3 regions of the Tardiphaga sp. 285_C5_N1_2 genome follow, and region 1 is predicted to be linked to each of the others. Evidence: predicted binding sites of a transcription regulator. Region 1 holds the regulator's gene; each other region holds the start of a gene.
The links. Region 1 encodes LexA, which represses DNA repair genes until DNA is damaged. Its sites were predicted from a motif close to TGTTCNNNNTGTGTTCNG; they were not measured.
Positions count from the first base shown of each region.

Region 2: AB7951_RS23600 (PA0069 family radical SAM protein) is a predicted target of LexA. The motif match lies at 4,191-4,208, and genes of this name have one in related genera.
Region 3: AB7951_RS17625 (ImuA family protein) is a predicted target of LexA. The motif match lies at 2,796-2,813, and genes of this name have one in related genera.

Region 1 covers NZ_CP197241.1:3,124,594-3,131,754, reverse strand. The annotation lists gene AB7951_RS14965 (glutamine--tRNA ligase/YqeY domain fusion protein) at 1-195, shown strand, start outside; gene AB7951_RS14960 (ComEC/Rec2 family competence protein) at 298-2,580, shown strand; gene lexA (transcriptional repressor LexA) at 2,599-3,321, opposite strand; gene AB7951_RS14950 (GNAT family N-acetyltransferase) at 3,624-4,193, opposite strand; gene AB7951_RS14945 (Orn/Lys/Arg decarboxylase N-terminal domain-containing protein) at 4,215-6,572, opposite strand; gene AB7951_RS14940 (molybdopterin molybdotransferase MoeA) at 6,731-7,161, opposite strand, start outside.
Region 2 covers NZ_CP197241.1:4,973,959-4,981,119, forward strand. The annotation lists gene AB7951_RS23580 (uracil-DNA glycosylase) at 1-38, shown strand, start outside; gene AB7951_RS23585 (glycosyltransferase family 39 protein) at 35-1,543, opposite strand; gene AB7951_RS23590 (ribonuclease HII) at 1,626-2,360, opposite strand; gene AB7951_RS23595 (VOC family protein) at 2,436-2,888, opposite strand; gene AB7951_RS23600 (PA0069 family radical SAM protein) at 3,006-4,169, opposite strand; gene AB7951_RS23605 (glycosyltransferase) at 4,374-4,943, shown strand; partial or broken gene AB7951_RS23610 (GNAT family N-acetyltransferase) at 4,979-5,452, shown strand; gene moaB (molybdenum cofactor biosynthesis protein B) at 5,449-6,009, opposite strand; gene ypfJ (KPN_02809 family neutral zinc metallopeptidase) at 6,015-6,956, opposite strand.
Region 3 covers NZ_CP197241.1:3,679,154-3,686,314, forward strand. The annotation lists gene AB7951_RS17615 (error-prone DNA polymerase) at 1-465, opposite strand, end outside; gene AB7951_RS17620 (Y-family DNA polymerase) at 462-2,048, opposite strand; gene AB7951_RS17625 (ImuA family protein) at 1,942-2,733, opposite strand; gene AB7951_RS17630 (putative DNA modification/repair radical SAM protein) at 2,896-4,137, shown strand; gene AB7951_RS17635 (UdgX family uracil-DNA binding protein) at 4,159-5,622, shown strand; gene cnbZ (2-amino-5-chloromuconate deaminase CnbZ) at 5,626-6,369, opposite strand; gene AB7951_RS17645 (MexW/MexI family multidrug efflux RND transporter permease subunit) at 6,497-7,161, opposite strand, start outside.

The DNA of each region.
Region 1 (7,161 bases):
TCGCAGCTCAATCCGGACTCGCTGGAGAAGCTGACCGGCGCCATGCTTGAGCCGGCGCTGGCGAGCGACAACACAAGCGATGTCGTGCAGTTCGAGCGCCAGGGTTATTTCTGTCGCGACAAGGATTCAGCGCCGGGCAAGCTGGTCTTCAACCGTACCGTCGGTCTGCGCGACAGCTACGCCAAGCTCGCTTGAGCAACCCCAGGGATTAGTTTTCGTATTCTGCATCCGTTCCGCTAGCCGCCGCTTGCCCTTCCGATAGCATTCGGAAGGACAAGCTTGGCGTGCGGGCGTTCGATGGCGCGGGGTGGGGATCAGCAACAGCGGCGGGGCCGATCCGGCACGGCGACCACATGGCCGCCGCCGGCCACGGCAGGCGTCGCTCTCCCGTCACCGACGTCGTCGACATCGGGCTTCGAGACGCTCTGGACGTGGGTGTGGGCCGAAGCTGGTCCCGGTCGCTTGCTGCCTTGGGTGCCGATCGCTTTCGGGACCGGCATCGCGCTGTATTTTGCCGCTGAGCATGAGCCGGTGGCCTGGGTTGCCGCTGCGACGGCAGGCCTTCTTTGCGTGGCTGCGTTTTTGCTGCGGCGGCAGCGATGGTTTCCCTTGATCTTGCTCATTGCGGTAATCGCGGCCGGCTTTGCGATGGCTGCAATGAAAACCGCGCGCGTGGCTCATGAGGTTCTGGCGAAGCCGCTCTATTCCGTCGCGCTGACCGGCTTCGTTGAAACGCACGAGGAACGGGAGCGCACGGATCGCTTCGTGCTGCGCGTTGCCACGATGGACAGCCCGCGCGCCGCGCCGAAGCTCACCCGTGTGCGGCTGTCGGTGAAGAAGGGCATGGCGCCTGCCGTCGGCAGCTTCGTCGAATTGAAGGCAAGGCTGCAGCCGCCGCTGCCGCCGCTCCGGCCGGGGAGCTACGACTTCGGACGGGATCTGTATTTTCAAGGGATCGGCGCGTCCGGTTTTGTGATGGGCGGCATCAAGGCAGTCGATCCGCCGATACAGCCGAGTGTGGCGCTACGCTATTCGGCGACCATGCAGGGGCTACGCGACGCCATCGACGCGCGGATCCGCACCGTGCTCTCGGGCGATAGCCGCGCCATTGCCACGGCGCTGCTCACGGGCCGCCGCGATGCGATTTCGGCTGACGTCAATGATGCGATGTTCATCTCCGGCCTCGGTCATGTATTGTCGATTTCTGGCTATCACATGGCCGTTGTCGCCGGCGTGGTGTTCTTTGCGATCCGCGCGCTGCTGGCACTGATCCCCGTGCTGACGGTGACGTTCCCGATCAAGAAAGTCGCAGCGGCTACTGCGTTATTCGCAGCACTGTTCTATCTGCTGTTGTCAGGTGCTGAAGTCGCGACGCAGAGATCGTTTTTCATGACGGCCGTCGTGCTGATTGCAGTCATGGTCGATCGCCGGGCGGTGACGTTCCGCACCCTGGCGGTGGCAGCAATGGTTGTGCTGATCGTTGCGCCGGAAGCGTTGGTGCATCCGAGTTTTCAGATGTCATTCGCGGCGACGCTGGGGCTGGTCGCATTGGTACAGATCGGCATGCCCGCGCTGTTTGCCTCGCCCGATCATTCCGCGACGGCGCGCGTGGCGCTATGGGGCGGACGCGAGATCGCGATGCTCGTGCTGGCCTCGCTGGTCGCGGGCCTCGCCACCACGCCCTATGCCGCGTTTCATTTCCACCGCGTCACGCCCTATGGCGTTGTCGCCAATCTCCTGGCGATGCCGGTGGTCTCAGCGCTGGTGATGCCGGCGGGTATTCTTGGTTTGGTGGCCATGCCGTTTGGCTTTGACGGTGTGTTCTGGCGGCTAATGGATGTCGGCATCCAGTGGATGATCGTGGTCACGCAATGGGTCGCAGCCTTGCCCGGTGCCATCGGCCGGATGCCGGCCTTCGGCACTGGACCGCTGATATCAGCCAGTATCGGCATCATCGTGCTCGGATTGCTGCGCACGCCGTTGCGCTTCGCGGGGGCTGGCGTGCTGGTGCTCTCGATTGTATGGGCATTGCTGGTGAAGCAGCCGGATGTGCTGATCTCGGGTGATGGTCGCAGCGTCGCGGTACGGGGCAGGGACGGGCATCTCCACGTGATGCGCAGCGCCAAGGATACATTTTTGCTGAAAGAGTGGCTTGCCGGCGATGCGGATGCACGCCTGCCGACCGATGCCTCAGTCGGCCACGGCGTGTCCTGCGACCGCGACGGGTGCATCGCGGCGCTGGCCGATGGCGCTTTGGTGGCGCTGGTTCTACAGCCGGATGCTTTCACAGATGATTGCGAGAAAGCGGCGCTCATCGTCACGGCGCGACAATCGCCGAGGGATTGCAGGGCGCTGGTGATCGATCAGGATCGCTTGCAACGAAATGGTGCGGTGAGCCTGCAGCGAACCGCGAACGGCTTTACCATCGATGCCGTGCGACCGCGTGGCCTGGACCGTCCGTGGTCGCGCGCCATTCCTGATGAGCCCCAGCACGATCTGATCCCGAACAGTCGTACGCCACAAAATCGGCCGGTGGATGCGACGCCGGCGGAAGCCGATCTTCAACCCGAAGATCAGTAATCCGCCGAGGCGCAAATCTCAGTAGCGGCGATACAGGCCGATCAGCTTGCCCTGAATGCGCACCCGGTTGGGCGGCAGGATGCGGACCTCGTAGGCGTCATTCGCAGGCTCCAGCGCGATCGACGCGCCGCGGCGGCGGAAGCGCTTCAACGTGGCTTCCTCGTCGTCGATCAGGGCCACCACGATGTCGCCGGTGTCGGCGCTCTCGTTGCGCTGGATCAGCACGGTGTCGCCGTCGAGAATGCCGGCGTCCTGCATGGAATCGCCGCGCACTTCGAGCGCGTAATGTTCGCCGGAACCGAGCATGTCTGCGGGCATGCTGATGGTGTGGCTGCGCGTCTGCAGTGCCTCGATCGGCGTACCTGCCGCGATCCGGCCCATCACCGGGATGGCAACTGTGCGGCCATTGTCATCATCGCCGCTGTTGCTGGCGATGCTGGCGGCCGAACGCACCTTGCCAAGCGTGCCTTCGATGACGCTGGGCGTGAAGCCGCGGCGGCCGGTACCGCCGGTGACCGGCGCGCCGAGCTCTGGCAGCTTGATGACTTCGATGGCACGGGCGCGATTGGGCAGACGGCGTATGAAGCCGCGTTCTTCCAGCGCGGTGATCAGACGATGGATGCCGGACTTCGAGCGCAGGTCGAGCGCATCCTTCATCTCGTCGAAGGACGGCGGGACGCCGGCTTCCTTCAGCCGTTGATCGATGAATCGCAGGAGTTCGTATTGTTTGCGCGTGAGCATCTGAAGCCATCCTCAGTTGACGGTGTCGGCCGCCGCGTGCGTTTCAAAGGGCCTTCGAACGGTGAGCCTCAATCCTGAGACGATCGTTCAAAGATCGGTTGCGCGAGTTCGGGCACTCTCAAACTACTCAAAGCCACAGAATCTCGAAACAAATCATGAACGAACACTATATGTTCCATATGTGTTCTGCAATGCTTAATTTGCCGTCAACAGAATGCACGTTGAGGGAGGTTTGAGGAGGCTGTTCCTCACCAGTCGTCGATCCTCGACGGACATGGAAAATGCTTCCGCGGTCGCCTGGGCTACGCGGACGTCATGCGCCCAATGGGCGGCGGCGGAGTCGTGGAGCCGGTCGCCAGCGAGCGCTGAACCATGATCGTGTCGGCCCAGCGGCCGGAGCGATAGGCGACGCCGGGCAGCAAGCCGACGCGGGCAAAGCCAAAGCTCTCATGCAAGCCGAGCGAGGCCGTGTTGTCGGCATCGATATAGCCGATGATCTGCCGGAAGCCGGCCGCCGCGCACACGTCGATAAGTTCGCGCATCAGCAGCCGGCCGATGCCTCGACCGACATGCCCGTGGTGGATATAGATCGAATGCTTGACCGTGTAGCGGTAGGCCGGTCGCTTGCGGAACAACACCACATAGGCGTAGCCCACGACCTCGCCGCCTTGCGTGGCGACGAGGTGCGGGAACCGTTTGCTGCGCAGGTTCTTGCGCCGGTCTCTGAGATCGTCGGGCTGCGGCGTGTCGGCGTCGCTGACGCCTTCCTCGACGCCTTGCCGGATGTGCCGGCGATAGATCGCCAGCATGGCATCGACGTCGGTGTCGCGTGATGGTCGGATGACGACCGGCTGTTCGAGTTCCGTTGGCAAATCTGGCTCCTTACGTGCTCCCTATTCGGAGACCACGTAAGTGTAAAGCCGGATCCGGCCATTGGCGTCGACCTTGCGGTAGATGCCCTGGATTTCGACGTCGAAGCCCGGGAACGTGTTGAAGCAGGTCTCGAACATCCTGAGATAATCGATCATCGGCTTTGACCGTTCGGTGAGCCGTTCTCCGGGGACGATCGTGGCGATGCCGGGCGGGTAGACCACGAACGGCGTCGTCGCGACGCGCCCGAAAATCTCATCGATCGGGAGGTAATCGACGTCGTTGCGCACCAGACAGCGCGCGGCATCATGGGGTGACATGGCAATCTCCGGCAGATGGTCGGCGGAGAATTGCCTGGTCTGAAGTTCGCTCACATTGGCCTCGCGGAAGAACCGGTGCATGTCGCCGCACAGATCCCGCAGGCGTATGCCCGCATAACGCGCCGGCCTGCGCCTGGCGAATTCGGGGATGACGTCTTCCAGCAGCGCGTTGTCGTCATGAAACTTCTTGAAGGCGACGAGGCCCGATATCAGCGTGCCGGCCTTGCTGGCCTCCACGCCGGGCGTCAGCAGGAAGAGCAGCGAGTTAAGGTCGTTCTTCTCCGGCACGATGCGATTTTCGCGCAGGAACTGCGCCACCACGGGCGCGGGGATGCCGTGTTCCGCATAGCCGCCGGTGGTGCGGTCGAAGCCGGGTGTCACTACCGTCAGCTTGTTGGGATCGGTCATGGTGAAACCGGCTTCCATGCCGGGGAAGCCATGCCAGGCGGCGTCAGGCGCGAGCTGCCAATAAGCCGGATTGGTGGCCAGCTGGTCTGTGCCGATGCTTTCCCAGGGCACATTGTGAACAGCGCCTTCGCTGGCTGCGTCGGGAATCGCGACGCGCTCGGGCACGAAGGGTTCGAAGAACCAGCGACGCTCGGCGCGGGTTTCCTTCTCCTCGAATTCGCGGCGCACGGCGCGCATCTTCTTGCGCAGTTCGATGCCAAGCCGGATCGTGTCGTCCCACAACACTTCGCCGGAGCGGCCCTTCATCATCTGCGCGCCGACATCCAATGATGCGAACAGCGGATAGAACGGCGAGGTCGAGGCGTGCTGCATGAAGCTTTCGTTGAAGCGCCGATGCTCGACGCGGCGCTTCTGGCCGCGGATGTGGCGATCCTTCATGTGGATCTGCGACGCCTGAGAGAAGCTCGCAAGCTGCTTATGGGTCGACTGCGTCGCGATGATACCCGGAGAATCCGGACCAAGCTCCTTGAGCCCCATGGCGAAGCGGCCGGCATAGAGCGGGTGGAATTTCATGAAGCCCGCCCAGGCCTCGTCGAACAGGATATAATCGCAGAGATGGCCGATGCGCGCGATGATCATCTCGGCGCTGTAGATGGTGCCGTCATAGGTGCACTGTTCGACCACGGCGACGCGGAACGGGCGTGGACGCTTCCAGGCCTCGGGATCCGTGACCAGCGGATTGATACGGATGCGCTCGCGCAGCGCGTCCTCGTCGAGCGCATCCCAGTTCATCGGGCCGATCAGGCCCCAGGGATTGCGCGTCGTTGGCACATAGATCGGCACACCGCCTGAAATCATCAATGCGCCGTGCAGGGCCGCTTTGTGGTTGTTGCGATCGAACAGCACGAGGTCGCCATCGGTGACCAGGGCCGATAGCGCGACCTTGTTGGAGGTCGAGGTGCCGTTGAGCACGAAATAGGTTTTCTCCGCGCCAAAAATCTGCGCGGCTTCCTTCTGCGCCTGCAGCGCAGGGCCCTCATGAGTCAGCAGATCGCCGAGATCGAGCACCGAATTGTCGAGGTCGTCGCGAAACACGGCTTCGCCGAGATGCTCCATGAACACGCGGCCGATCGGGCTGCGGCTGTAGAACACGCCGCCATTGTGGCCCGGGCAGGTCCAGAGCTGGTTGCCTTCCTCGGCATAGTCGACCAAAGCGCCGAAGAACGGCGTCTTCAGCGTCTCGGCATATTGCTTCAACCGGCTGATGAGATTCTTGGCGATGAACGGCGGTGTTTCCTCCGACAGGAAGACATAGCCGTCGATGAAATCGAGCACCTCGACCGGGACGTCTTCAAACCGCTTGCGACGGATCAGCAGGATGATCGGAAAGTCGAGGCCCCGTTTGCGCATCAGGTTGATCAGCGCCGCGGTCTTGCCTTCGAGGCCCTTCTTGCCCCAGTCGACCACCATGCAGCCGATGGCCGCGTCGGTCTGGACCGCGATCGTGGCGTCTTCGAGCTTGCGCGCCTTGACGACCTCGAAGCCGGAACGCTCGATCTCATCGACGATCTGATTGAGCCGAATGCCCTCGAGATCGTCGGCGTCGAATGTTGGCATCGCAAACAGGAAATTGAAGCGTTTGAAATAGTCCATTTGTGCACCGATCTTGTTTCGCAGCGATGTCTCGCTGCGTTACGTGACAATTCAGTGACTGAAGCCGCGTTAAGGTATCTCAGTCAGAAAAAAGCTCAGAGAACATGCCGCGCGGCGGAAGTTCCGGTGGCCCGGCATTCCATCGCGCATCTCGGCCTTTAAACAGGCAGTCGCATGATCGCGCAGGAATCGCCAGCGGCGGCGGCGGGAGCGAATGGCTTGCGGATCAGAAGTCCTTCGGCAACAGCCAGATTTCCTAGCAGCGACGAGTCCTGTTTCATCACCGGCGTCGCCACCACGGTGCCGTCGGCGCGCGTTTCCAGACGCGTGCGCAGGTAATCCTCGCGCTGGTCGTTGGCGGCGAGGTCGCGGCCAAGCACCGCGGGTTCGAGCGCGTGAGCGACCTCGATTCGGCCGGATAGCGCGCGCAGCAGCGGCACCATGAACAGGAAGCCGCAGACATAGGACGAGACGGGATTGCCGGGCAGGCCGATCACGCGCATGCCCTGGCGGCGTCCGTGCATCATCGGCTTGCCGGGCCGCATCGCGATGCGCCAGAACGCCATCTCGACGCCGGCATTGATCAGGG
Region 2 (7,161 bases), 1.8 Mb from region 1:
CAAAGGCGCTGGAAGCACCGTCGGGCAGGACCAGCTAGGGCGCCTTTGGCCGCACGATCGCCCAGCCGATCCGCAGCAAGGGTTGCCGGCCATTCACCAGACGTTCGAAGGCGCGCGGGACTTCCGGTACGAGGTTAGGGAAGCGCTGCGCGATCTCCGCGGGCGGCGTGCCGATCGTATCTGCCGCGCGCCACACCACGACGCCGCCGGTCTCGGCGAACTTCGCGGGCGTGATCCATGGCGTGCGCGAAGGCACTGCATCGTTCAGCAAATGCGGCCGTGACGCGCTCATCCCGATCAATGCTGCGAGTTGCGCATCGCCGGCCACCGCCGGCAATGACTTATTGGTCCGGCGCTCGAAGCTCTCGCCGAAGAAGCGCCCGATCTCGCGTGCAGGCAGCGCCGTCACATCTTCGGGGCCGTCGACCCAAGGCAGAATCACAAGACTGGCGAAGGCTGCGAGGGCCGGCGCGATGATGGCGAAGGCCCAGACCTTGCGCAGCACGCGCTGGCGCCGCAGCGCGATCAGATCGCCCGACGCCACGACGACGGCCAGACCCGACATGACCAGAGCAATGCCGGCGCCGCCGACAACGCGATCGAGGCCGTAAAGCGCGCCGAACAGGCTGCCGAGCAATCCCGGCGCGAGTGCGAAGAAAAACACATAGCCCCGCGCCGGCGGATCGACCGGTGGGCGGAAGATGATGGGAGCTTCCTCGGTCTTCGGAACGATGCGGCCCCAGTTCATCACCGTGAGAACGATCACGCCGGTAATTGACGCAAGCAGCCAGGCCATCAGCACGCCCCACTGCCGCGCCTGGCCGGCGATATCGGTCAGTTGCGGCGGTACAGGCACAATCGGTGCCCCGGCCCGGATCACCCACATGGCCCATGGCAATGTCAGCACCGCGATGACCAGTAAGGCATAAAGCGGGTCGAACGACGTCAGGTTACGGCGGCCACGCGAGGTCGCGAGACCGAAGACGAGCGGCAGCGGCAACAACCACATGGCATGAGGCGTGGTCAGCAGCAGCAGGCCGGCCTCGATGGACAGCGCGAACCAGGCATTGCGACGGCCCTGCCCGATCGCGAGCCAGGCATGCAGCAGGAACATCGCCCAGAGCGGACGCGCCAGGATCAGCGGGCCGAATTCGATGCTGGGCGTGCTAAAGGCCGTAACCGTCATAGTGAGCAGCACGGCGATGACAGCCTGCGGGCCGCCGACGATGGCACTGCCCAGCTGATAGACCGCGCGGAAGGTGAGGACGGCGCAGATCTGCGCCAGCAGATAGACACCGAAAACATGATTGCCGGCGGCCCGAAAGGCGATGTCGGCCAGCCAGAACGCCAGCGGCGGTCCCATATGGGTACCGACTTGATATTCCCGGCCATAGGCCAACACGGTGGCGAGATCGCCCGGCGGTCCGCGATACAGCAGCAGGGGGACGACGAGCCAGATCGCGGCCTGACACAGCACGACGATCCAGAACACCAGCCGTGGCCGGGCGCGGATCAGTTCGACGATCAGGGAGGTGAAACGCATTGAACGTCTGAACCGGCCAGCAGGGAATGAAGCGTGCTCAGGTGATACGGCGCAGAGCCAAGAGAGGCAACCGCCTGAGCGCTCAGGCGGATATCTCGATATCGATGGTGGTGTGGACTTCGATCAGACCCGCCGCACGGACGCCAGTCTGATGACGCGCACGCGCCGCAACAACCGGCGCGAACAGGCTGCGATGATGAATGCTGGGCCCCAATTCGTTCAGCGCGGCCATATGCTGCGGCACGCCATAACCTTTGTGCACCTCGAAACCATAGCCCGGACAATCCTCGGCCAGCCGGCACATCAGCCGGTCGCGCGACACCTTGGCGATGATCGAAGCTGCTGCGATGGAGAGCACCAACGCGTCGCCGCCAATGACCGCCTCGCAATCGGCCGTCGTGTCGATCTTGTCGCGGCCATCGACGAACACATGTTTCGGCGCGTCCGGGAGCGACGCGACGGCACGCGCCAGCGCCCAGAGCGACGCCCGCAGGATGTTGTCGCGGTCGATCCGGGCGGGTGATGCGTAGGCGACGGCAAATGACGACGTAGCGCAGATTTCCTCAAACAGCGCCTCGCGCTTGCTCTCTGTCAGCTTCTTGGAATCGTCGAGGCCTTTTGGAATGTTGTTCGGGTCCAACACAACCGCGGCGGCAACGACCGGTCCTGCCAGCGGACCACGCCCGGCCTCGTCGCAACCAGCCACCGGCCAGATGCCTCTCTCCAGCAGCGCGAATTCGCGCGTAAAGCATGGCGCGACAACGATCTTGCTCTTGCGCGGCTTGGCGGGGGGCTTCTTTTTCGCATCTCGAATCATCCGGCGATCCTGCTGAAGCAGGCCAACACGCGCAACCGGGAACTCGGGATCGTGCCCGCTATTCAGATTGCCGCTTTAATCGTCCAGATGCACCCGCCGGTCGTCGCCGACCTCGATCCCCGGTGCCGTCACCACGTCCCAGGCGTGCCCGTCCGGGTCCGCAAAGTAGCCGGAATAGCCACCGTAATCGGTCTTTCGCGCTGGCTTCAAAAGCGATCCACCACAATCGACAGCGAAAGCGAGGACCGCATCGACCTCGCCTTCGGAGCGGCAATTCCACGCCAGCGTGCTGCCGCGAAACGCCTGCGGCCTTGGATGGTCAGGCAATGTCGCGTCCTGCGCCAGTTGATCCCATGGAAACAGCGCGAGGACGCTGGCGCCGGTGTCAAAAAAGGCGATGGCCTCGCCAGAGGCACGGGCCTTTCGCGTAAAGCCCAGCGCTTCGTAGAACGCAATGCTCCTGCGCATATCCGCCACGCCCAACGTGATTACCGTCATGCGCGCGATCGGCGCCGGTGGTTTCGTCATCGTCATGCGTGTCACTCCTGTACTCACTCTATAGATCGAAAAGAGGGACGTTGGCAGGCTCTGGTTTCCTGCCAACGTCCCCTCTCCACCACTCCGTACGCTGCGAGACCTGCGGAGTTAGAACAGATTCAGTTGCTGACCGGCACCGGCCGGCTTCTCGAAATGATCGAGGGTGAGTTTCGAACGACGCTTGTTGAGGCCAAGCTTCGTGCAGGCGATCTCGAAGCGGCGACCGATCATCCAGGCCATCGGTCCGGTGCCCTTCATGCGCGTGCCCCATTGCGAGTCGTAATCGCGGCCACCGCGCATTTCGCGGATCAGCGTGAAGACATGGCGGTAGCGATCCGGATAATTCGCGATCAGCCATTCGCGAAACAGATCGCGCACTTCCATCGGTAGCCGCAACAAAACGTAACTGGCTTCCTTGACGCCGGCATGCGCGGCGGCATCGAGAATGCGCTCGATCTCGCTGTCATTCAGCGCGGGGATCACCGGCGCCACCATCACCGTGGTCGGAATGCCAGCCTCGGATAGCTGCCGCAAAGCTTCCAGCCGCTTCGACGGCGTCGACGCGCGCGGCTCCATGGTGCGCGCGAGCTTCGGATCGAGCGACGTCACCGACAGCGCCACTTTGACCAGATTGCGCTTCGCCATCCGCGCCAGGATATCGATATCGCGCGTCACCAAGGCAGACTTCGTGACGATGCCGACGGGATGGCCGGTCTTCTCCAGCACTTCGAGAATGCCGCGCATCACCTGCCGCTCGCGCTCGATCGGCTGATACGGATCGGTATTGGTACCGATCGCGATCATCTTCGGCTCGTATTCGGCGGCGGCCAGCTCCTTCTCGAGCAGCGCCGGCGCATCGGGCTTCACGAACAGTTTGGATTCGAAATCGATCCCGGGCGAGAGACCGAGATAGGCGTGGGTCGGCCGCGCGAAACAATAGACGCAGCCATGCTCGCAGCCGCGATAGGGATTGATCGAACGGTCGAAGCCGATATCCGGCGACTCATTGCGCGTGATGACCTTGCGCGCGGTGTCCGTCGCAACGGTCGTCTTGAACGGCGGCAATTCATCGAGGCTCTGCCAGCCATCATCAAAGGCTACCCGGGCCTCGGCCTCGTAGCGCCCGCTGTCGTTGGACTGGGCACCGCGGCCGCGCCGCCGCTGCTTGTCGATCGCCACTGCGATCTCGGGAAAAGGGGAAAGCGCACCCGCCGGCTTATCGGAGGGCGCCGGGACCGGCGGGTGCTTGAGGGCAGCGATCTGGCGACTCATGAAGCCACGATAGCGTACACATGGAACAAAGCAAGAACATAAATAGGGTGGCACACGGCCGGGGCACTGTGCATTCTCCCGCCGCCTTGCAGGGGCGGCCGAAAGTCGAACCGCCCCGAAATTGCAGCAGCCGCCGGTGCCGCATAGACTATGACGAAATGATAACGCGGCCACCCCGTTGTTGAGAGGTATTATCCGACACCCATGCTGAGCGTGATCATCCCCACCGAAGGCGTCGAACAGCCCGCTGTTGCCACACTGGCAGCGCTGGTGCCGGGCGCTGCTGCCGGTGTGATCCGCGAAGTGCTGCTGGTCGATCGCGCTGGCACCGATGTCATCGAACGTGTCGCCGATGTCGCCGGCTGCGGCTTCCTGACCTCGCAGGGATCGCGCGCCGCGGCGATGGCCGCCGGCGCCAAGCAGGCGCGCTCGCCCTGGCTAATGTTTCTCCATGCCGGCGCCGTGCTCGATGCCGGCTGGATCGAGGAGACCCAGCAATTCATCCAGCGCGTATCGACCAGCAACCGCCCCCGCGCGGGCATTTTCCGCTATGCGCGCTCGCCCTATGACGAGACCAATTTTCGCGATGGCCTGAAGCACCTGGTCCGGATGATCACAGGCCCCAAGGCCGATCAAGGTCTGCTGATTGCACGCGAACACTACGACCGTCTCGGGGGCTACGCACCCGATGCCCGGCGCTCCGAAGCGCGGCTGCTGCGCCAGCTCGGCCGCTCCTCACGCACATTGCTGCGCAGCCGGATCATCGTCGCCTGACCATGGCCGCCCAAGCCCCCGATGCCGTTCAGCTTGCAGTGCTACGCGATCTCCAGCCTGGCGATATCGACTGGGTCATCCGCAGTCACGGCGAACTCTATGCGAGTGAATACGGGTTCGATGCGTCCTTCAAGGCGCTGGTAGCTGACATCGCCGCAGAATTCGTCGCATCATGCGATGCCACGCGCGAACGCTGCTGGATCGCCGAGATGGACGGCGCGCCGGTCGGCTCGCTGTTTCTCGTGAAGGCATCCGACGACGTCGCCAAGTTTCGGCTCTTGCTGATCGATCCCAAGGCGCGCGGACAAAAGCTCGGCCAGCGCATGGTGACGGAATCCATCGCCTTTGCGCGGCAATGCGGTTATCGCAGGATCACGCTGTGGACCCAGAGCAATCTCGGCGCTGCGCGAAAAGTCTATCAGGATGCAGGTTTCGCGCTGGTCGCCACCGAGCCGCATCGCAGTTTCGGGCAGGATTTGATCGGCGAGACCTGGGAACTCGTGCTCTAGACCGACGCGCCCTTCGCCTTCGGGCGTCGCAAATGCTCATCCAGCCGCGGCATGATCTCCACGAAATTGCAGGGCCGCGTGCGGTAATCCAGTTGCGCGGCAAGGATGCCGTCCCAGCCATCGCGGCAGGCGCCGGGCGAACCCGGCAGGCAGAAGATAAATGTCGCGCCGGCGGTGCCAGCAGTCGCGCGGCTCTGGATCGTCGAGGTACCGATCTTGGCGTGGCTCAGCATGTGAAACGCAATCGAGAAACCATCCATCCGCTTCTCGAACAGCGGCTCGATGGCTTCCGGCGTGACATCGCGGCCGGTGAACCCCGTGCCGCCGGTCGTAATGATCGCGTCCACGCCGGGATCGGCAATCCATGCGCGCACGATCTTGCGGATCGCTTCGACATCGTCCGTGACGATCTCGCGCTTCGCCAACACGTGACCGGCCGATGTCAGCCGATCGGCCAGCGTCGCGCCGGACTTGTCGTCATCGAGCGACCGCGTGTCGGAAATCGTCAGTACCGCAATGTTGAGCGGTACGAAGGCTTTGGTCGTGTCGGGCTCCATCGTCGTTACAGTCGATCCGTCGCGAATGTATTGCAGGCCTGCACGGTGCCCTGCTGATAGCCGGTCATGAACCAGCGCTTGCGCTGTTCGGCAGAACCGTGCGTGAAGGAATCCGGCACGACGCGACCCTGTGCCTGACGTTGCAACGTATCGTCGCCGATGGCGGACGCGGTCTGCAGCGCAGCATCGATGTCGCCGGCTTCGAGGAAACCGGGGCGCTTCTTCGATTCGCGATTGACCCAGACGCCCGACAGACAATCGGCCTGCAACTCGACGCGGACCTGCAGCAGATTGGCCTCAGCCTTGCTGCCGGCCTGCTGCTGCAGGCGTGTCACGCGCGGAATGATCCCGAGCAGGTTCTGAATGTGATGGCCGGCTTCATGCGCAATGATATATGCCGCGGTAAATTTGCAGGCATTGCCCGAGCAACCGCGGAATTTGGTTTCAACCTGACGGAAGAAGCCGGTGTCGAGATAGATCTTCTTGTCGGGCGGACAGTAGAACGGCCCCATCGCCGACTGCGCATTGCCGCAGCGCCCGCCATTGGTGGCATTGCGAAACAGCACGATCTGCGGCCCGGTATATTTCTGCCCGCTCTCCTTGAAGATTTCGTCCCAGCGATCGTCGATCTCGCCGAGCACGCCGGAGATCATGCTGCCCATCTCGTCGGTGGGTGCGCCTGATTTCGTCGGCGTCGAGCGCCGATCGGTCTGATAGGTCGGCGCCTGCTGGCCGCCGGTGAGAATTTCTGCACCGCCGATAAGAATGCGCGGATCGATGCCGAACGCCCAGCCAACGAGGCCAAGCACAATCACCGTGCCGATGCCGAGACCACCGCCACCGCCCGGAATTCCGAAACCACCGCCACCTCCGCCGCCATATCCGCCGCCGCTATCGTCACGACGGTCGTCGATATTGTCGCTGCGACGGAAGTCATCGTAACGCATGAGGTAATTCCTTCATTTCAAGTCGCAGCATTTTAGACCGGTTTGACGCGATCCGAACACCATAACGCAATTGCAGCGTAAAATTTCCATTCCATTAAGCATTAACCTGCCCGGCAAAACTTGCCTAGTTCGAACTCGTTACCAATTAAGTCGATTTTTACTTTGCCCGGTCAATGTCTGCCTGTCGGTTGTTTAGTCCCGCGTC
Region 3 (7,161 bases), 550 kb from region 1:
TTGAGACAGTGCGTCGAACGTGCGAAGGACAAGGTTGCTCTCAATACGATAGGCCGGCATCAAAACAAGCAGCAGCCCTTCGCTAAAGTCAGCGAGATCGCCGAGCTGCAGCAGGCATTCACCCTTGTTGCCGCGCAGCTTGCCCATGCTGAGTAACCGGCACAGTCGACCATAGGCAGCACGATCGCACGGATAGGCAAGGATGTCAGGCGTGCCGTCATTGAAGACCAGCCGTGTGCCGATCAGAAGCTTCGGTTTGTAGACAAGATCCTTGTGGTCCAGCTCGGCAAAGGCACGCACCACTCCGGCCATGGTGTTGTGATCGGCAATGCCGATGGCATAAAGCCGCTCGGCACTGGCCTGATGCACATAGTTCTGCGGATGCGACGCGCCGCGCAGGAACGAAAAATTGCTGGTAACACCAATCTCGGCATAATCAGGCGCGCCGACGCCGCCCGTGCTCATGCGAACAGCCCATGCACGAACCATTGCGGCGAAACGGCTTGATCGTCCGCGTCTCTGATCTCACCATAAAGCCCGTCGCGGAAGAGCCAGAAACGTTGACCTGCCTCATCCTCGACGCGAAAGTAATCGCGCGTGGGCTTCGCTTCCTGCGAACGCCACCACTCCATCGACACACGCTCCGGACCTTCCACATGAACGACATTGTGAGAGACGCGTCGCCAGGTGAACTTCTTCGGTGGCTTGTCTGGAAACTCCGCAAGCGGGACGTCGATCAGTTCGGGCTGCTCGAACAACCGTAATGGCCGCAAAGGCGGTTCGTCTTCACGCACTGGCCATGCTGCCTGCATGGCGGCAGCCAGATGATGCTGTGCCGGCACCCCCAGCATCGCGCGTTCGGGAATGTGGCTCTCGACGGGCAGATAAACCAGCACACGCCGCGACCCGATCCGCGCAGCAATACGGTCGATCAGGTCGGCCAGTTCGTCATTGGCGTGAACATTGGCATCGAGGTCGCGCTGCTGCTGCACGACGATTTCCGTGCGGCTGGCTGACAGGCGGATCATATCGAAACCGAAGCCGGGATCGAGTGGATCTGCAATCGCGTCCAGTCGCTCGCGGAACAACCGGTCGATCACCTCGCCCTTGATCACCGGCAGGCCGGTTTCCGCGGTGATCACCCGCACCGCGCCGTCGGTGCGGAAGAACGCCGCTTCCAGCCGCCGCGCGCCCTTGCCCTGCCTGTCCATCGCATCGATCAGCGTGCGTGCCAGCTTGGCCAGTGTCAGCGTAATCACGCCATCGGTGGCAATCGGTTCGGCGAAACGTTGCTCGACGATATAATCCGGCAGCGGCTTGCGCGGCGAGATCGGCGCATCGCTGTGCCCCAGCGCCTGTTCCAGCAGTGTCGTGAATTCCGCGCCGAAACGTGCGGTGATTTCGGGGCGCGAGCGCGAGGCGACATCGCCGATGGTCTTCAAGCCGGCGCGGCGCAATCCACGGATGATCGCCTCATCGGCGCCGAGCGTGAACAGCGGCAGCGGCGTCACTGCCTTGGCCTCCTCGCCCGCGGCGATGATCCGGCCATGTGCATATCGACTGAGCGTGCGCGCGCATGTCGATGTCCCCGCAATCGCTGCACTGACAATAAAACCCTGCCGCGACAGCGCCGCGCAGAGCTGCTCCATCAGTGCGGCCTCGCCACCGAACAGATGGGCACAGCCGGTGATGTCGAGAAACAGGCCATGCGGCAGATCCAGCGCCACCAGCGGTGTGAAGCGGTCGCACCAATCGGCGATGTCGGTCAGTACCTGCGTATCGGCGACAGGATCGGCATCGAACACCTGAATGTCCGGACAGACCGCACGGGCATTGGCGAGCGGCAGACCTGGTTCAAGGCCGAGCTTCGCCGCGGCATCGTCCAACGCGGAAATCTGCAGCGCATTGCTTTGCTTGGCGACGACAATACTTGCTTGCAGATTAGCTGGCACGCCGTTGCGCGCGAGCTGACGTTTGATGCGATCGGTTGGCAGGCGCGGCAGCCACAGGCTGAGGATGCGCCGATGTGTCACGGAAAACGCACTCATCACACTTCCATTCCATGATCCATTGCCCGTTCGGGCCGTGACGATTTCGAACCAGTTGCACGTCGAGCATGGGCACGCCCCATGATTGCCAGGGCCTGAATGGCGGCGAATGCGCGGAGCGGATGATCCAGCGCGTCTCTGCCGTACTCGAGACCGGAACGCCTGCAGTCCGCAGCAACAGGCACGTGACGCCAGAGCCGCGCGCTGCCAGCGTGAGCTTGCGGCTGGCGACGAGGTCGAACTGCTTGCTGTCGCCCCAGGTTTCCAGCACGACGCTGCCCAGCGCATCGCAGGCCAGCGCATCAGCCGTGGTCCGCAATGCCGTCTCGACATCGGGCGCGCGCACGGTGACCAGCAGGCGCGGATCGAGGCCGAGCTCGCGCCAGCCGCTCATGGCCAGCGCGCCGCATTCGCGTTCGGAGAAATCCTGCCGGATCCACAGCAGCGGCCGCTTTGCCGAGACACGGTGCGCGAGGCCGGCGACAAAGCCCGTGGCCGCCGCGCTGTGCCGGCCTTCGGCGAACACCTCATGCATGGTGCCACGTGCGAGCCCGCCTTGCAGCGCCGCGTCCGCCTCGGCATGACCGAGCGACACGCGATCCGGCGCATAGGTATCGCTGTGGGTCTCGATGCGTTCGATGCTGCCGCGCAATTGCGCGAGCGTGGTCATGCGTGCGCCGGTCATGCGCCGCTCCTCGAAATTGTTTTGCCATCACGGGTTTTTAGTGAACCCATTGCCGGCCCGTTTGTTCATGATATGTTCTAATATAAAGCTAAGATGGCAAGCCGAGTCAATCGGGATCATCAGCCACTTTTTTAGCATTTGAAATCAAAGGGATTTTTGAACATGGACCTGAAGCGCAAGCTGGAGATCCTGGCAGATGCCGCGAAATACGACGCGTCCTGTGCGTCCAGCGGTACCGAGAAACGGGACTCCCGCGACGGCAAAGGCATCGGCTCGACCGATGCAGGCATGGGGATCTGTCATTCTTACGCGCCGGACGGCCGCTGCATCTCGCTGCTGAAGATCCTGCTCACCAATGCCTGCAATTACGATTGCCTTTATTGCGTCAACCGGGCCTCCAGCAATGTGACGCGCGCCCGCTTCACCGTCGACGAAGTGGTGCAACTGACGCTGGATTTCTACCGGCGCAATTACATCGAGGGACTGTTTCTTTCCTCGGGCATCATCCGCAGCGCCGATTACACGATGGAACAGGTTGTCGCCGTCGCGCGGAAACTGCGCAAGGAGCATCATTTCCGCGGCTATATCCATCTCAAGACCATTCCGGAAGCCGACGATGTACTGATTACCGAGGCCGGCCAATATGCCGACCGCCTCTCGATCAATATCGAGGTGCCCGAGGAAGACAGCCTCGCCAAGCTGGCTCCGGAAAAAGACGTTCGCGCCATACGCCGCACCATGGGCCGTTTGCGGCTGAAGCTCGACGAAGCCCGCGAAGGTCGCAAGCCGACGCCGCGCGGCAAAGTCGGGCCGCGTTTTGCGCCGGCCGGCCAGAGCACGCAGATGATCATCGGCGCCGACAGCGCCAATGATTCAACCATCATCCGCACCTCGGCCAATCTGTACGGGTCATACAATCTGAAGCGTGTCTATTATTCCGCCTTCAGCCCAATCCCCGATGCGAGCCGTTCGCTGCCGCTGCGCGCCCCGCCGCTGATCCGCGAGCATCGGCTGTATCAGGCCGATTGGCTGATGCGTTTCTATGGCTTTGATGCCGACGAGATCGTCGATGACAATGACGGCATGCTGTCGCTGGACATGGACCCGAAACTCGCCTGGGCGCTGCGACACCGCGAGCGCTTCCCGCTCGACGTCAACCGCGCCAGCCGCGAAGACCTTTTGCGCGTGCCCGGTTTCGGCGCCAAGGCCGTGCAGCGGATCATCGAAACGCGCCGCATCTCGTCGATCCGCGTTGGCGATCTCGCCCGGCTGCATATCCCGCGGAACAAGGCACTGCCTTTCATCGTTCTTCCGGATCATCGCCCGGCCGTTAATTTGCTGGACGGCGCGAGGCTGGCGGAGCGGTTCAAACCGAAGGCGACGCAATTGGGATTTGGGTTCTAGAATTTCATTTCAGGAGACCCGATGCACACCATAGTGCTGGAGAGCGACACCGACTTTGAAGGCTGGCGCAAGGCGGCACGCAAACTGGCGCTCAACGACATTGCTCCCACTGACGTGACATGGACGGTTGCAGGCGCCGAGCCTGAATTGTTCTCCGCCTCGCCGGCAACGTCGCTATCCGACGCTGCAAAAGGCACGTTCAACGTTCCGGCCAAATTCGTCGAACTCGCCGAAACTGCGATCCTGCATCGCGATCCCGAACGCTTCGCCCTGCTCTATCGCCTCCTGTGGCGGCTGCGCGACAATCCCGATCTGATCCACGTCGCGATCGATTCCGACATCGCTAAATTGCAGGCGATGGCCAAGGCTGTCCGGCGCGACGAGCACAAGATGCATGCTTTCGTGCGGTTTCGCGAAATCGGCCGCGAGCCGAAGTCGCATTTCGTCGCCTGGTTCGAGCCCGAACATCACATCATCGAACTCGCGGCGCCATTCTTCGCGCGGCGCTTTGCCGACATGGCGTGGTCGATCCTGACGCCGGATCTCTGTGCGCATTGGGATGGCCATGCGATTTCCATCACGCCCGGTGTCAGCAAGTCGGATGCGCCGACGAAAGATCGGCTCGAAGAGGTGTGGCTGACCTATTACGCCAACATCTTCAACCCGGCGCGATTGAAGACCAAGGCGATGCAGAACGAGATGCCGAAGAAATACTGGCGCAACCTGCCCGAAGCCGCGCTGATCAAGCCGCTGATCGCGCAAGCTGAACGCATCACAGGTGACATGATCGCGGCAGAAGCCAGCGCGCCCAAGAAACCACAACGTCGGGAGGACACGATGGTCAAGTCGCATGCGACCAAAACGGCCGAACATACCGGGAAGGAAAGTCTTGCCGCATTGCGCGATGAAGCCGCCGATTGCCGTGCCTGCCATTTGTGGAAAGACGCAACGCAAACCGTGTTCGGCGAAGGCCCGCAGCATGCTTCTGTGATGATGATTGGCGAACAGCCCGGCGACAAGGAAGACCTTGCCGGCAAGCCATTCGTCGGACCAGCCGGACAGATGCTCGACAAGGCGCTGAAGGAAGCCGGCATTGTCAGGGACAAGGTTTATGTCACCAATGCGGTGAAGCATTTCAAATTCGTGCCGCGCGGAAAATTCCGTCTGCACCAGAAGCCGGCAACGCCGGAAATCAAGGCGTGCCGTCCCTGGTATGAGCGCGAAAAAGCGTCCGTAAGACCCGAGCTCGTCGTCGCGATGGGCGCGACAGCCGCGCAAAGCGTGCTCGGCAAGATCACGCCGATCGGCAAGACCCGTGGCCAGATTATCCAGGCTGACGACGGCACACAGGTTCTCGTGACCGTGCATCCATCCTATCTGCTACGACTGCCCGACGAGGATGCCAAGGCACGCGAATATGCGCATTTCGTCGACGATCTGCGCATCGTCGCCGCGCATCTCAGCAAATCAGCGCGCGCTGCCTGACGGTCAAATCACAAATTCACGCATCACACGCCGCGTATCCATCTCGAATTCGAGATCGACGACCGGCGGCCGCGCAAAATGCCAGGTCATGCCCTGCCGCGACGCACCGCGCTTGACCAGCTCATCGGCCACCACGGGATGGAAGTCCTGTACCGTGTAGATCTGCGTCGCAGTCGTGTCCTTCCATGAGAAGCCGAAGGCGCCGAGGCGTTCTTCCATATTGCTCATGGTCATCCGCGTTTTCTCCCGGAATGCGTCCGGCGAGGTCTCGCGATAGCGCGTGATCCGCTCGGGATATGTTCCAGGACCACCGCGCGCTTCAGCGCCACCCGCAATCACGAAAGTCGGCTTGGCACCGAGCGACGGCCGCGTGAACGAGAACGCGTAAAACGACGGTTCACTGGGCGGATCGATCTCGAGGCACACATTGCTGCGCGCGACGGGATTATTCGTGCCGTCGAAGATGCCCCATTCAGCAAGCGTCTTGACATAGTGCTCGTTGAACTTCCGGAAGCCAGCTTCGTCGACCACTGCAGGCGAGCGCAACTCGCAGGCGCAGAACGACGTCAGCGGGCGATCCGCCGCGAGAATGTAATCGGCAATACGCGCAAACCCATCGGCCAATGGCAGCCACGTGTCGAAACGAACGCGCTCGATCTCGAAATCCGCATTGGCGGCAACGCCGCTGGAATACTGAAAAACTGCGGGAAGATAGCGATAGTTGCCGGCCGGAAAATCGCGCGTCATGGGATGGGTCCTGTGGAGGCCATGCGGGCCGCCAAAAGATAATGGCGGATCGCATGAAGCGATCCGCCATCCAACCTCAAACCACGTGGCCCCGCAAGCTCAGCTTCGCAAGGCCGCGTCCGTGCGATCAGGCCGTCCGCGTGTGCTCCAGATCGAATTCCTCGATCTGCTTGGCACGTTCCGTTTCCTTGCCGGCGCGGTGATCGGTGGCGATGGCCACGTAAACCGCGGGCAGCACGAACAGCGTGAACAGCGTGCCGATCATCATGCCGGAGACGACGACGAGGCCGATCGAGAAGCGGCTCGCTGCACCAGCACCCGCCGCGGTGAGCAACGGCAACAGGCCGGTGACCATCGCAGCCGTGGTCATCAGGATCGGACGCAGACGCACGCGGGCGGCCATCTCGATGGCCGAACGACGATCGAGACCTTCCTTGAGCTGCAGTTCGTTGGCGAACTCCACCATCAGGATGCCGTGCTTCGAGATCAGACCAACCAGCGTCAGCAAACCGACCTGCGTGTAGATGTTGATCGTCGCCATGCCGAAGAACAGCGGGATCAGCGCGCCCAGGATCGCCATCGGCACCGTGATCATGATCACGAGCGGATCGCGCAGACTTTCGAACTGCGCTGCCAGCACCAGGAAGATGATGATCAGCGCGAAGCCGAACGCCACCGCGAGCTGGTTGCCTTCCTGTACATATTGTCGGCTGTCGGCGAGGTAGTCGTGATTGAAGCCCGACGGCAGTTGCTTGGCGGCGCCCTCAAGGAAGTCGACCGCCTGCCCCACCG